DNA from 4 places in the Paenarthrobacter sp. NPDC057981 genome. Region 3 is predicted to be linked to each of the others. Evidence: riboswitches for the same ligand, from Rfam matches in the RefSeq annotation. Region 3 holds a riboswitch; each other region holds the start of a gene.
What was found. Region 3 has a riboswitch for thiamine pyrophosphate ahead of thiO (glycine oxidase ThiO). Riboswitches for the same ligand answer to the same signal wherever they lie in the genome.
Positions count from the first base shown of each region.

Region 1: another riboswitch for thiamine pyrophosphate. It lies ahead of thiC (phosphomethylpyrimidine synthase ThiC); the one in region 3 lies ahead of thiO (glycine oxidase ThiO).
Region 2: another riboswitch for thiamine pyrophosphate. It lies ahead of thiD (bifunctional hydroxymethylpyrimidine kinase/phosphomethylpyrimidine kinase); the one in region 3 lies ahead of thiO (glycine oxidase ThiO).
Region 4: another riboswitch for thiamine pyrophosphate. It lies ahead of ACFVSI_RS05915 (ECF transporter S component); the one in region 3 lies ahead of thiO (glycine oxidase ThiO).

Region 1 covers NZ_JBHVQI010000023.1:46,563-49,506, reverse strand. Annotated here, with positions in the region: gene ACFVSI_RS17660 (VOC family protein) at 1-718, opposite strand, end outside; gene ACFVSI_RS17655 (amidohydrolase family protein) at 796-1,878, opposite strand; TPP riboswitch at 1,975-2,082, shown strand; gene thiC (phosphomethylpyrimidine synthase ThiC) at 2,077-2,944, shown strand, end outside.
Region 2 covers NZ_JBHVQI010000011.1:78,198-81,141, forward strand. Annotated here, with positions in the region: gene ACFVSI_RS12110 (Rne/Rng family ribonuclease) at 1-1,657, shown strand, start outside; TPP riboswitch at 1,744-1,842, shown strand; gene thiD (bifunctional hydroxymethylpyrimidine kinase/phosphomethylpyrimidine kinase) at 1,833-2,944, shown strand, end outside.
Region 3 covers NZ_JBHVQI010000022.1:21,388-24,331, forward strand. Annotated here, with positions in the region: gene ACFVSI_RS17225 (TM2 domain-containing protein) at 1-664, opposite strand, end outside; gene thiE (thiamine phosphate synthase) at 755-1,438, opposite strand; TPP riboswitch at 1,466-1,587, shown strand; gene thiO (glycine oxidase ThiO) at 1,578-2,822, shown strand; gene thiS (sulfur carrier protein ThiS) at 2,857-2,944, shown strand, end outside.
Region 4 covers NZ_JBHVQI010000003.1:250,739-253,682, reverse strand. Annotated here, with positions in the region: gene mnhG (monovalent cation/H(+) antiporter subunit G) at 1-28, shown strand, start outside; gene ACFVSI_RS05925 (DUF4235 domain-containing protein) at 126-386, opposite strand; gene ACFVSI_RS05920 (NUDIX domain-containing protein) at 412-1,101, opposite strand; TPP riboswitch at 1,273-1,408, shown strand; gene ACFVSI_RS05915 (ECF transporter S component) at 1,484-2,104, shown strand; gene ACFVSI_RS05910 (ABC transporter ATP-binding protein) at 2,104-2,944, shown strand, end outside.

The sequences.
Region 1 (2,944 bases), on a different contig from region 3:
CCAGGGTGTCCTTCCGGGGCCCCGCACCGCGACTGTTCCACACGTTCATGGCCATGTGGTGGTGGTACCCACCGGCCGAGACGAACAGGGCCTGGCCGTGCCAACCCGCCGTCTTCTCGAAACCCAGGGTGTCGACGTAGAAGTTGTGGGCCGTCGCGACATCGCCAACCTGAAGGTGGACGTGCCCTACCCCGGCCGCAGCCTCGTGCTGGCCTGTGACCGCGGCTTCGCTCAGGTGTTCCTGGAGGAAGCGCTGCGGCGGAAGGGCCACGTTGTCCATGACCACATTCTTGCCGTCCCACTGCCAGCCTTCACGCGGCTTGTCGTAGTAGAGCTCAATGCCATTGCCTTCGGGGTCGGTGAAGTAGAACGCCTCACTGACGAGGTGGTCGGCGCTTCCCACGAAGGCCCGGGGTTCATATCCGGCGGCGGTTGCGATGGTGGCCGCCAAGGAGGGCTGGTCCTGGAAGAGGATGGCGGTGTGGAACAGCCCGGCCTCACCACGCCCCGGCAGGTGAAGACCGGCGGCCGGCGCCAGATGGACGACGGGCTTGCCGACCCGCCCCAGGTAGAGGCCGCCGTCCTGCTCGGCCACAACTTCCAGCCCCAAGGCGCGCTGGTAGTAGTCACTCATGACTTTCATGTCGCCGACTTTGAGCATGACAGTGCCCATGGCGAGGTCGGCAGGCAGTAGGTCCTGGTTGGATGAAGCGGACATGTGAAGCTCCCGGTGTCGATGCGGCCGCCTTTCGGCTCGTTCTACCCATCTAAATTACTTGAAGCTTCAATTTATTCCTAGCGGATCAGCTGCCCTCGAAGGACGACGTGCTTCAGCGCGGAAACGGCAGCCAGATTCCGGCGCGGATCCTCATGGCAAATCACGACGTCGGCACTCGCCCCTTCGCTGATGGCCTCGGCTCCCAGCCACTTGCGGGCGCCCCAAGTGGCCGCATCAAGGACCGCTGCCGGCGGCAGGCCGGCGTCGTACAGTTCGTTCATCTCGTCTGCGATCCGGCCATGCCGGATGACGCTGCCAGCATCCGTACCGGCATGAATGGCGACTCCGGCCTCGTACGCCTCCACCACGCGTTCACGCCGACGATCCCAGAGGCGCGTCATGTGGTCCGCGTATTCAGGAAACTTGGGCGCAGCCTGGGCGGCGATATCCGGGAAGGTCGCGATGTTGACAAGTGTGGGAACGATCGGAACGGACTGCTCCACGAGCCGTGGAATGTGGCGTGGCAACAGACCCGTAGCGTGTTCGATGCAGTCGATACCGGCATCAAGCATGTCGTCGATGGTGTCTTCGGCAAAGCAATGCGCCGTGACCCGGGCGCCCTCGTCATGGGCGGCGGAAATGGCATCCTTGACCGTCTTCGCCGGAAAGGAGGCAGCCAGGTCACCAATACCCCGGTCTATCCAATCGCCCACCAGTTTCACCCAGCCGTCGCCGTCGCGGGCTTCCTTCCGGACGGTCTCGACCAACTGCTCCGGCTCAATCTCGTGACCCAATCCGCGCAGGTACCGGCGGCTTCGGGCTATATGGCGGCCGGATCTGATCAGGCGGGGCAAGTCCTCGCGCTGCTGCACCCACCGCGTGTCGCTGGGTGAGCCGCAGTCGCGGATGAGCAGGGTTCCCGCGTCCCGGTCCGCCTGGGCCTGCGCGAGGGTCGTGGGCCCATCCACCGCACCACCGGCGCCCAGTCCGATGTGGCAATGGGCATCAACGAATCCCGGCAGGACCCAGCCGTCAAGCACTCTGTCCGGTTGCTCCTTGGGGCGCTCGAACGTCAGTGTGCCCCCAACGGACCACATCCCGCGTCGCTCCTGATCTGCGGCGACGAGCACGGGTCCGCTGAATTCGATGATGTTGGACATGCCAGAATCCTAGTCCGGTACAGGGCCGGCAAGTGCAGCCAACATGTGACCAGGTGCCATGTGACTGGGTAGCGCATGGGAGCTGTGGTAGCTTCGTCATGACCACACGGGGGCCCTTGCAGGGGCTGAGATCGGGCTGAGGCGGCCTGCGACCGTTGAACCTGTCCGGGTAATGCCGGCGAAGGAAGTGAGTAATCCTTGAGCACCATCGAAACACAGCACAGCCCTGCCCAAAACGAGGTTGTTACGCAGTCCCTGAAGTCCCATTCGCTGGCCTATGTCGAAGACCCAGCCACCGGCATCCGCGTTCCGGTGACCGAAATTTCGCTTGAGCCCTCCCCCAATGGCCAGGCGAACCCGCCACTGCAGGTGTACCGGACGGCGGGCCCCGGGAGCGATCCCGTAGTGGGCCTTGAAGCCTTCCGGGCCGCTTGGATCGAGGCCCGCGGCGACACTGCCGCGTACACGGGCCGTGAACGCAACCTGCTCGACGACGGCAAGGCGGCTTTGCGGCGCGGCGCCGCCTCTGCCGAATGGAGGGGTGCACAACCCGTGCCCCGCCGCGCCGTCGAAGGCAAAACCGTCACCCAGATGCACTACGCGCGGCAGGGAATGGTAACGCCCGAAATGCGGTTCGTGGCGCTGCGTGAAAACTGCGATGTGGAACTGGTCCGCAGCGAAGTTGCCGCCGGCCGGGCGATCATTCCCAACAACATCAACCACCCCGAGTCCGAGCCCATGATCATTGGCAAGGCCTTCCTGGTGAAGATCAACGCCAACATCGGAAACTCCGCCGTCACCAGTTCCATCGCGGAGGAAGTGGACAAACTGCAGTGGGCCACCCAGTGGGGCGCTGACACTGTCATGGATCTGTCCACGGGCGACGACATCCACACCACCCGCGAGTGGCTCATCCGGAACTCCCCGGTACCGATCGGCACAGTGCCCATCTACCAGGCGCTGGAGAAGGTCAATGGCGAGGCCAACAAGCTCACGTGGGAGATCTTCCGCGACACCGTGATCGAGCAGTGCGAACAGGGCGTGGACTACATGACCATCCACGCCG
Region 2 (2,944 bases), on a different contig from region 3:
ACTGCCGGAAAACGCCGGCGTCATTGTCCGCACCGCCGCTGAAGGTGCGTCGGAAGAAGAACTGACCCACGACATCAACCGACTGCGCGCGCAGTGGGAGGGCATTGAAGGGCAGGCTTCCTCCACCAAGGTGCTGGCACCGGAACTGCTCTACGGCGAGCCGGACCTCACCATCAAGGTGGTCCGTGACGTCTTCAACGAGGACTTCTCCAAGCTGATCGTCTCCGGTGACGATGCCTGGGACACCATAGAGGCCTACGTCACCTACGTTGCTCCCGATCTGGTGGGCCGGCTCGAAAAGTGGACCAAGGACCAGGACATCTTCTCCGCTTGGCGCATCGATGAGCAGATCCACAAGGCACTCGAACGCAAGGTCTTCCTGCCCTCCGGTGGTTCGCTGGTGATCGACCGCACCGAGGCCATGACCGTGGTGGACGTCAACACCGGTAAGTTCACCGGCAGCGGCGGCAACCTGGAAGAGACCGTCACCAAGAACAACCTTGAAGCTGCCGAGGAAGTAGTCCGGCAACTCCGCCTGCGTGATATTGGCGGCATTATTGTCATCGACTTCATCGACATGGTCCTGGAATCCAACCGCGATCTTGTGCTGCGGCGCCTGGTCGAATGCTTGGGGCGCGACCGTACCAAGCACCAGGTTGCTGAAGTGACCTCGCTCGGTTTGGTGCAGATGACGCGCAAGCGCATGGGTACCGGCCTCCTTGAGGTCTTCGGTGAACAATGTGAGCATTGCGCAGGGCGCGGTGTGGTGACACACGACGAGCCCGTGGAGCATCGTCGTGCCAACGTGGCGGCTGTCGAGCAGCACCGTCCCAACACCGAGGCGCAACAGCCCACCGCACGCACGGAACGCAAGCGTCGTCGCGGCAAGGGAGGAGCGCAGGGGGCAGCCGAAGCACCCGCCCAGGTCCATTCGGCGCCCTCAGCTCCGGCTGCACCGGCGGCCCACCCGGAACCACAGGACCCTGCGCGCCAGGCAAAAGCTGAAGCGACCCGTGCAGCGCTGGCGACGATTGCCGCCGCAGCCCATGCAGCCCACCTGCACGATGACGAAATCCACAAGGCCGAAGAGCTTGCACGGGCTGCAGGACAGCACGAGGCCGGCGCAGGCTCCGTTCCTCCCGCGGCAGAGCATGCTCCGACGGACCAGGCCACTGAGGCCCACGATGCCGCCGTCCGTGAAGCCCGCTCCACCCCGGTGCTGCGCTTCGGCGGCGAAGAGGTTGCGCTGCCATTCGTTGAACACCATGACGAGCCGCAGACGTCCAAGCCTGCCATGAGCCTGGACCGTTTGGCCGAGGCGTTCTCGCACCTCGGTGCCGCTCCGTCCGCCGAGGACGAGGGCCCTTCGGAGAGTGCAGCGGACCTCAAGGCTCCTGCAGCCCCGGAAGCCGCTGCACAGGTTCCTGTGTCGGAGGAAGCTCCTGCGGCTTCGAGGGGTCGCCGAGGTCGCCGGAACCGCAGTGCCAGCAGGGCACAAGGTGCGGCCAATGAGACCAGTGTTGAGCACCATGAGGAATCGGCCACAGCTGCCCAGGGATCGGCGCACGAGTCCAAGGCGCCGGCAGAACCGGTCCGGAAACCAGCTTCGGAGGAACCCATCATCCTGGGTGTCGGCGTGCCGGCTTCCGAGCTCTGATCGACGTCCGCGGTTTCGAGGGCCCTGTAATATCCGCCAGGAGCGGGCATTGCGGGGCCCTTGCCTTTTTCGGTGCGTTAGGCTGGGGGACTGACACGGGGTGCCAGGCGTTGGGCCGGGCTGAGATCCAGACCCGTTGAACCTGTCCGGTTAGCACCGGCGAAGGGATGTCCTCATGGCTGAGTTGTCATATTCCTCTGTGTACCCGTTAGTGGCGGAGCACACGCAGACCCCGCGGGTACTGAGCATCGCAGGCTCCGATCCCTCCGGAGGGGCAGGAATCCAGGCAGACCTGAAGAGCATCGCCGCCCACGGCGGATACGGAATGGCTGCCATCACTGCCCTGACTGCACAGAACACCCAGGGTGTCAGTGCGGTGCACGTACCCCCGGTGGAATTCCTGCGGCAACAGTTGACCGCGATCAGCAGCGATATCGCCATCGATGCCGTCAAGATCGGGATGCTGGGGGACGCCGAGGTGATCAACGAGGTCCGCAGCTGGCTCGAGGAGGTGCGCCCCGCCGTCGTCGTTCTTGACCCGGTGATGGTGGCCACCAGCGGTGACCGCCTCCTGACGGAGTCGGCCGGCGATGCTCTTCGTTCCTTGCTGCCGTTGGCCGACCTTGTCACGCCCAACCTGCCGGAGCTTGCCATATTGTTGGGCGAGGCGGAGGCGGCCGATTGGGCCTCGGCTCTGGAGCAGGGCAAACGCTTGGCCGCGGAATGCGGAAACACCGTGCTGGTCAAGGGCGGTCACCTGGCTGGCTCGGAATGTCCGGACGCGTTGATCAACACAGGTGGCTTGCTGCAGCAGGATGTCGTCGAGGTAGCCGGTCCCCGGATTTCGACAAAGAACAGCCATGGCACTGGGTGCTCGTTGTCGTCAGCGCTGGCCACAGTCCAGGTGCGTACGGGTGACTGGGAAGCGTCGTTGCGCGAGGTAAAGCCCTGGCTGCTCCAAGCGCTGAGGGGGTCAGCTGAGCTGGAGGTGGGCCGAGGCAGCGGGCCAGTGGACCACTTCCACCACCAGCGCAAACTCCACACCGGCGGGTTCGCTGCCACTTTGTGGAAAGAAGCCGTTCCCGAGCTTGAAAGAATCCACGAGCTGAACTTCATCCAGGAACTGCAGTCCGGGCAGTTGCCGGAGACGGCGTTCAGCTACTACCTGGCCCAAGACGCCATCTATTTGAATGGCTATTCCAGGGTGCTGGCCCGGGCAGGTGCCTTGGCGCCGACTGAAGATGAACAACTGTTCTGGGCCAAGGGCTCACAGCAGTGCCTGGAAGT
Region 3 (2,944 bases):
CCAGGTAGGGCATGGCCGAAATTTCCGGGGTGTAAAGGGTGTCCACAATGCCCACCTTCACAGTGTCGCCACTGGACACCGTCACCGTGAAGGAATTCGCATCGCTGGCGGTGCCGGGCGAGGGGAGGGGACCTTCCTGGGACGCCGATGGGCGGGCCGGTTCAGCTGCCTTCTGCCCTTGGATCCCTGCAGAGACCAGCGCCAAGGACAGCACCGTGGAAATGATGCCGATGATCATGCCGGCGAGCCACACCACGATGGTGATGATCCATGCCTTCTTCTTGTTCTCCGGGTAGCCAACCAAAGGCCGGCCCTGCTTGTCACGGGCATTACCTGTCAACGTGATGATGAGGTCCACGATCGACCAGATGCCGAACCCGCCGGCGGTCAGGAGCTTGGCTATGCCGGTGCCGATCTTGCCCAGGTAGAACCGGTCGACACCCAGTCCGCCCAGGAGCAAGGAGAGGATCCAGGTGACCACGAACGACTTTGCCGTTCCATCGCCGCCCGGAGGGCCGTAAGAACCCGAACCCGGCGTGGGTTGATAGCCGGAGTAGGGCCCACCTTGATAGGGGCTGCCATAAGGGGCAGGTGCGTTGGGGACCGGAGGAACACCCGCTCCTTGTCCGTTATCGGGCGCGGGCGGGTAATTCGGGTAACTCACGTGGACTTCCTTCAGTGGTGCGGGTGCGAGGTTTTGGATGGCGGACCGGCGGGGACCGGCCGTCGGGCAGCGTGGCCCGCGGGGTTGCCGCTAAGCGGCGTCGAGGGCTTCGAGCAGCGACTTCGCTGCCGCCGTCGGGTCTTCCGCCTCGGTAATGGCGCGGACGACGACGATGCGGCCGGCGCCGGCTGCGAGTACCTCTTCTACGTTGCCAAGGTCGATTCCACCGATCGCGAACCAGGGCAAATCAACGGCCCCGCCTGTGGTCTCTTCAGCGCGCTTGATCGCTTCTGCGGCATATGTGACCAAGCCGGTTCCCACGGCGTCGCGGCCGGGCTTGGTGGGCGTTGCCCATACCGGGCCAACACAGAAGTAGTCCAGACCCGGGTCGCTGGGCGAGGAGGTGATGGCCGCGTTCACTTGCTCGGGAGTGTGGGTGGACAGGCCAATGACGGCAGGGTGGGGCAGGAAGGTACGGGCGACCTCCAGGGGCAGATCCTTTTGCCCCACATGGAACACAGGAGCCCCGGAAACACTGGCAATATCGGCCCGGTCGTTGACTGCCCAGAGCCGTCCATGGCGTTCGGCAACGCTGCGCAGGACGGTCAGCAATTCCAATTCCTCAGCAGCTTCGATCGTCTTGTCGCGGAGTTGGATGATGTCCACTCCGCCCCGGAAGGCTGCATCGACAAAGTCTTCAAAATCGCCTTGGCGTTTGCGCGCGTCAGTGCACAGGTAGAGGCGGGCCGAGGCGAGGGATTCATGCTGGGTCATGGAAACCACACTAGTTCCTCTAAACTGGGCACGTACCGCGGGAGCCGCGACGACCATCATTGTGACCGTCCGGCTGAGAGGGCTTGGGAGCCGACCGCTTGACCTGATCCGGCTAGTACCGGCGTAGGGAAGGAAACAGATGGCAGAAGCCATTCACGCAGATGTCGCCATCATCGGCGGTGGGATCATTGGCCTGGGCATAGCCCATCAAGCACGGAAGCTGGGCCGCTCCGTGGCCCTCATCGACCCGGCGCCTGCCAGTGGCGCTACCTTTGCGGCTGCCGGAATGCTGGCACCGGTGAGCGAACTCCACTACCAGGAAGAAGACCTCCTGGACCTCATGCTCGAGTCATCCCGATTGTGGCCATCATTCGTGGGCGGCCTGCCTCAGCCCACGGAAGCCACCGGATACAGCACGACGCCGACCCTCGCCGTGGGTGCCGACGCCGCGGACCGCAGGGCGCTCGCAGACCTTCGCGCGGCTCAGCTTGCGGCGGGCCTGGAGGTCGAGCCGCTGTCCCTGCGTGAGGCACGGAACCGCGAACCACTGCTGAGCCCGCAAATTTCCTGTGCCTTCGACATTCGTGCGGATCACAAGGTTGATCCGCGGAAATTGGCGGCCCACCTTTTGGCGGCCCTTGCCGCGCATTCGCCGGACGATGGCAGCTGGGTGAAGGGGGCCGAAGATGGGTTCGCCGTTGAGGCCTCTGCCCGAGGGTTGTTGTGGGACGGGGACCGGGTTGCCGGCGTCGAGCTTGAAAACGGCGGCACCGTCCATGCCGCCGAAACGGTCGTGGCCAACGGGCTGGGAGCCCCTCACTTGCGGGGCCTTCCCGAGGGGCTCAGCCTTCCGGTCAGGCCGGTCTACGGAGACATCCTCCGCCTGCGCGTCCCGGCGCACCTCCGTCCGCTTGTAACCGCCACAGTCCGGGGAATGGTCCGTGGAGTGCCTGTCTACATCGTTCCGCGGGAAGACGGAACCGTGGTGATCGGCGCTACGCAACGCGAGGACAGTCTGTCTGCGACCTCCAACGCCGTCTCGGCCGGTGGCGTCTACCAGCTCCTGCGCGACGTGCAGGTTCTGGTGCCTGCCGTGGCTGAACTCGAACTCCTGGAGGCAACGGCCCGCGCACGACCAGGAACTCCGGACAATGCCCCGTTGCTGGGTCGTGTGGACAATTCCACCGGCGAGGTTGAAGGCCTCGTGATCGCCACGGGATTCTTCCGGCACGGTGTCCTCCTCACTCCCGTCGCCGCCGCGATCGTGGGGGAGCTGCTTAGTGGTTCCACGGACCCCCGCTGGTCCATCTTCCGCCCTGACCGCTTCAATGCAACGCGGGGTCACTTATGGCCCATGGAAACCCCTTCAGGGGGCCATAAGTGACCCCGCGTTGCTTTCTCCACAGCAAGGAAACAGTATGAACATCAAGCTCAACGGCACCGTGCACGAAGTGATCGATGGCGCTTCCGTCAGCAGTGTGGTCACCGCCGTCACCGGCCGCGCCT
Region 4 (2,944 bases), on a different contig from region 3:
CGCCGGCCAGGAGCCTCTGGAGCCCTAAGCAATCCGAACCTTAAAGCAACGCGGGGTCACTTATGGCCCATCCCCGAGGGACTTTTGGGCCATAAGTGACCCCGCGTTGCTTGTCCCGGTGGTGCTTAGACGATGTCCTGCGACTTCGCGAAACGGGCAATGGCCCGCTGCGTGCCCCGGCTGGTGAGGACTTGGATCAGCGTGCTCACGAAGGCGGAAACCAACGCAAAGGTCAGGGCCGAGCGAAGGCTCGTTTCCATGTCGTCGTTGCCTGTGGGCGGCTTGTTGCCCGTGGCCTTTTCCCAGCCTTTGTTGACGAGTTTGGTACCGACAAAGCCTGCGCCGAGGCTAATTCCGGCGCCCAACAGCTTGAAAAAGAGGTTCATGCCCCCAGCCTAGCTGTACGGCAGGCTACCTGCGGTTCTCCCGTTCCTTGAGAAACGCAGTCAAGGATCCGACCGGCGCCAGCACCGGGATCACCGGGTGTTCGGCCGACCAAAGGGCGTCCACGGAGTCGAAAGCCGCGATTTCCTTGAGCAAGTAATAGGTGGGCGGCATCAACTTAAGCCCGCCTTCAGCTTCGGCGGCCAAAATTCCGCTGACAGGCATCCACAGTGATTGCCAGGCCTCCGTGGTCTGGTGCCGAGGCTGCGCTTCCGGTGCGGGTTTCGCGATGTAGAAGTAGGTGTCAAAACGCTTGGGCATATCCACTGGAGTGATCCAGTTGGCCCAGGGGCGCAGGGCTGCGGCCTCTATGGCCAGCCCAGCCTCTTCCTGGACCTCGCGGATGGCTGCAGCGAGGACGGTACCCGCGGCCTTCTGCGTCAGGGCTGGATCCGAGGAAATCGAACTCTGTGCCCAGGCGGCAGCGTGGCTGTGGAGCAGCTCCGCCGGGTAATCCCATCCGGCCTGATCCGTTGCATCCACCCGGCCGCCCGGAAACACCACCATCCCCGCAGCGAAGTCCATGGTGCTGACCCGGTGCTGGACGAACGCCTCGAGCCCGGACGGGGTATCGCGGAGCAGGATGACGCTGGCTGCGAGGCGTGGCTCGGACACTGGCGTGGTGTCGGGAAGGCTGGAGCCGGGAAGATCCGTCATGCAGTCATTCTCGCAGGTGCGTTGCGGGGCCTGCTCTGCGTGCCACGGGCGAGGAATGGGGCGCAGAGCGGGCCTCGCAAGGGCAAGGACGGAATATGACCCCGCCTGCCCGCCCACCCGGGCTCCCAAGCACGCCAAGGTGTAAACTGAACCAGCCCATCAGGGCAGATTTGATAACGACAGGGGAGCGCCTCCGTCGAATCCTGCACCACGCAGGAGACGCGAGGGCGCTGAGAGTGCGGACAGCCGCAGACCCTCGAACCTGATCCGGTTAGTACCGGCGCAAGGGAGTCGAGCTTCTCAGAGTGTCCGGATCCGGACGGCGCAAGCCAGGTGGACTCCGGGGAGCACTTTCCCCTCCTGTAACCTCAGGAGGCAGAAAATGACCACGGTAAACGTGAAGAAGACCAGTTACGGCTGGCGAGTTGTAGACATCGTGGTGGCAGCCCTCATCGCCATCGCCGGCGGCGTGATCTTCTGGGCCTGGTCTCAGGGCGCCGCGATCGTATCCATCCCCATGAACGCGGCCTACCCGCCGCTGACCGGCCTGATCGCCGGCGGCTGGATGATCCCCGCCGTCCTGGGCATGCTCATTATCCGCAAGCCCGGCGCAGCCCTGTTCTGCGAGGCTGTGGCCGCCACCGGCGAACTCATCATGGGCTCGCAGTACGGCACCACGGTGCTGATCTCCGGCATCCTGCAGGGTCTCGGCGCGGAGCTCATCTTCGCGGCGTTCCGTTACAAGAAGTTCAACCTGCCCACGTCGCTTCTCGCGGGTGCAGGTGCCGGACTCTTCTGCGGCCTTAACGACTCCTTCCTCCCGTGGGGCTGGAACATCGCCTATGAGGCCATCGACAAGCTGACCTACATCGCGTTCTGCACGCTTTCCGGCGCCATCATCGCCGGCGCACTGTCCTGGATCGCCACCCGCGGTCTGGCGAAGACTGGCGTTCTCAGTTCCTTCGCCTCGCGCAAGGCCGCTTCGGAGCCAGTCTTCAGCTGATGCCCGCCACACAGAGCGGCACGGTCAAGCCTGCCGCCATTTCCGCCGAGGGGTGGGGGTGGCGGCATGCGGGGCGTTCCACGCCAGCCATCCAGGGCCTGGACCTGCGGATTGAACCAGGGGAGCGGGTCCTCCTGCTGGGCCCATCCGGGGCCGGCAAGTCCACGCTCCTGCACGCCCTGGCCGGGGTGCTGGGTGACGAGGAAGACGACTCGGACGAGACCGGCTCGCTGCTGATCGACGGCGCCGCGCCCCGGGAGTCGCGGGGCCGCGCCGGGTTGATGCAGCAGGACCCCGAAACCCAGGTGATCCTCTCGCGCGTGGGCGACGACGTCGCCTTCGGTGCGGAGAACCTGGCTGTGCCCCGGGATGAGATCTGGTCCCGTGTGCACGAAGCGCTCGACGACGTCGGCTTGCGTAGCGCTGCCGGCGGCGGTTTGGCGTTGGACCACCCGACGGCGGCACTTTCCGGAGGCCAGAAGCAGCGGCTTGCGTTGGCGGGCATTCTGGCGATGCGGCCCGGGCTGATCCTGCTCGATGAGCCCACGGCCAACCTTGACCCCGCAGGCGTGCTGGAGGTCCGGGACGCAGTGCGCCGCTGCCTGGACAAGACCGGTGCCACGCTGGTGGTTGTGGAGCACAGGGTTTCCGTGTGGAAGGACCTGGTGGACCGGATCGTGGTCCTGCAGCCCGGTTCTGCCGGTGGGGGAACACTGCTGGACGGGCCGCCGGACCAGGTTCTCTCCGAGGCACGATCCACGCTGATGGCAGCGGGCGTGTGGGTACCCGGTTACGTTCCCGCGACCCGGGCACGGCTGCAGGCGGACGGTCCCAGCGAGC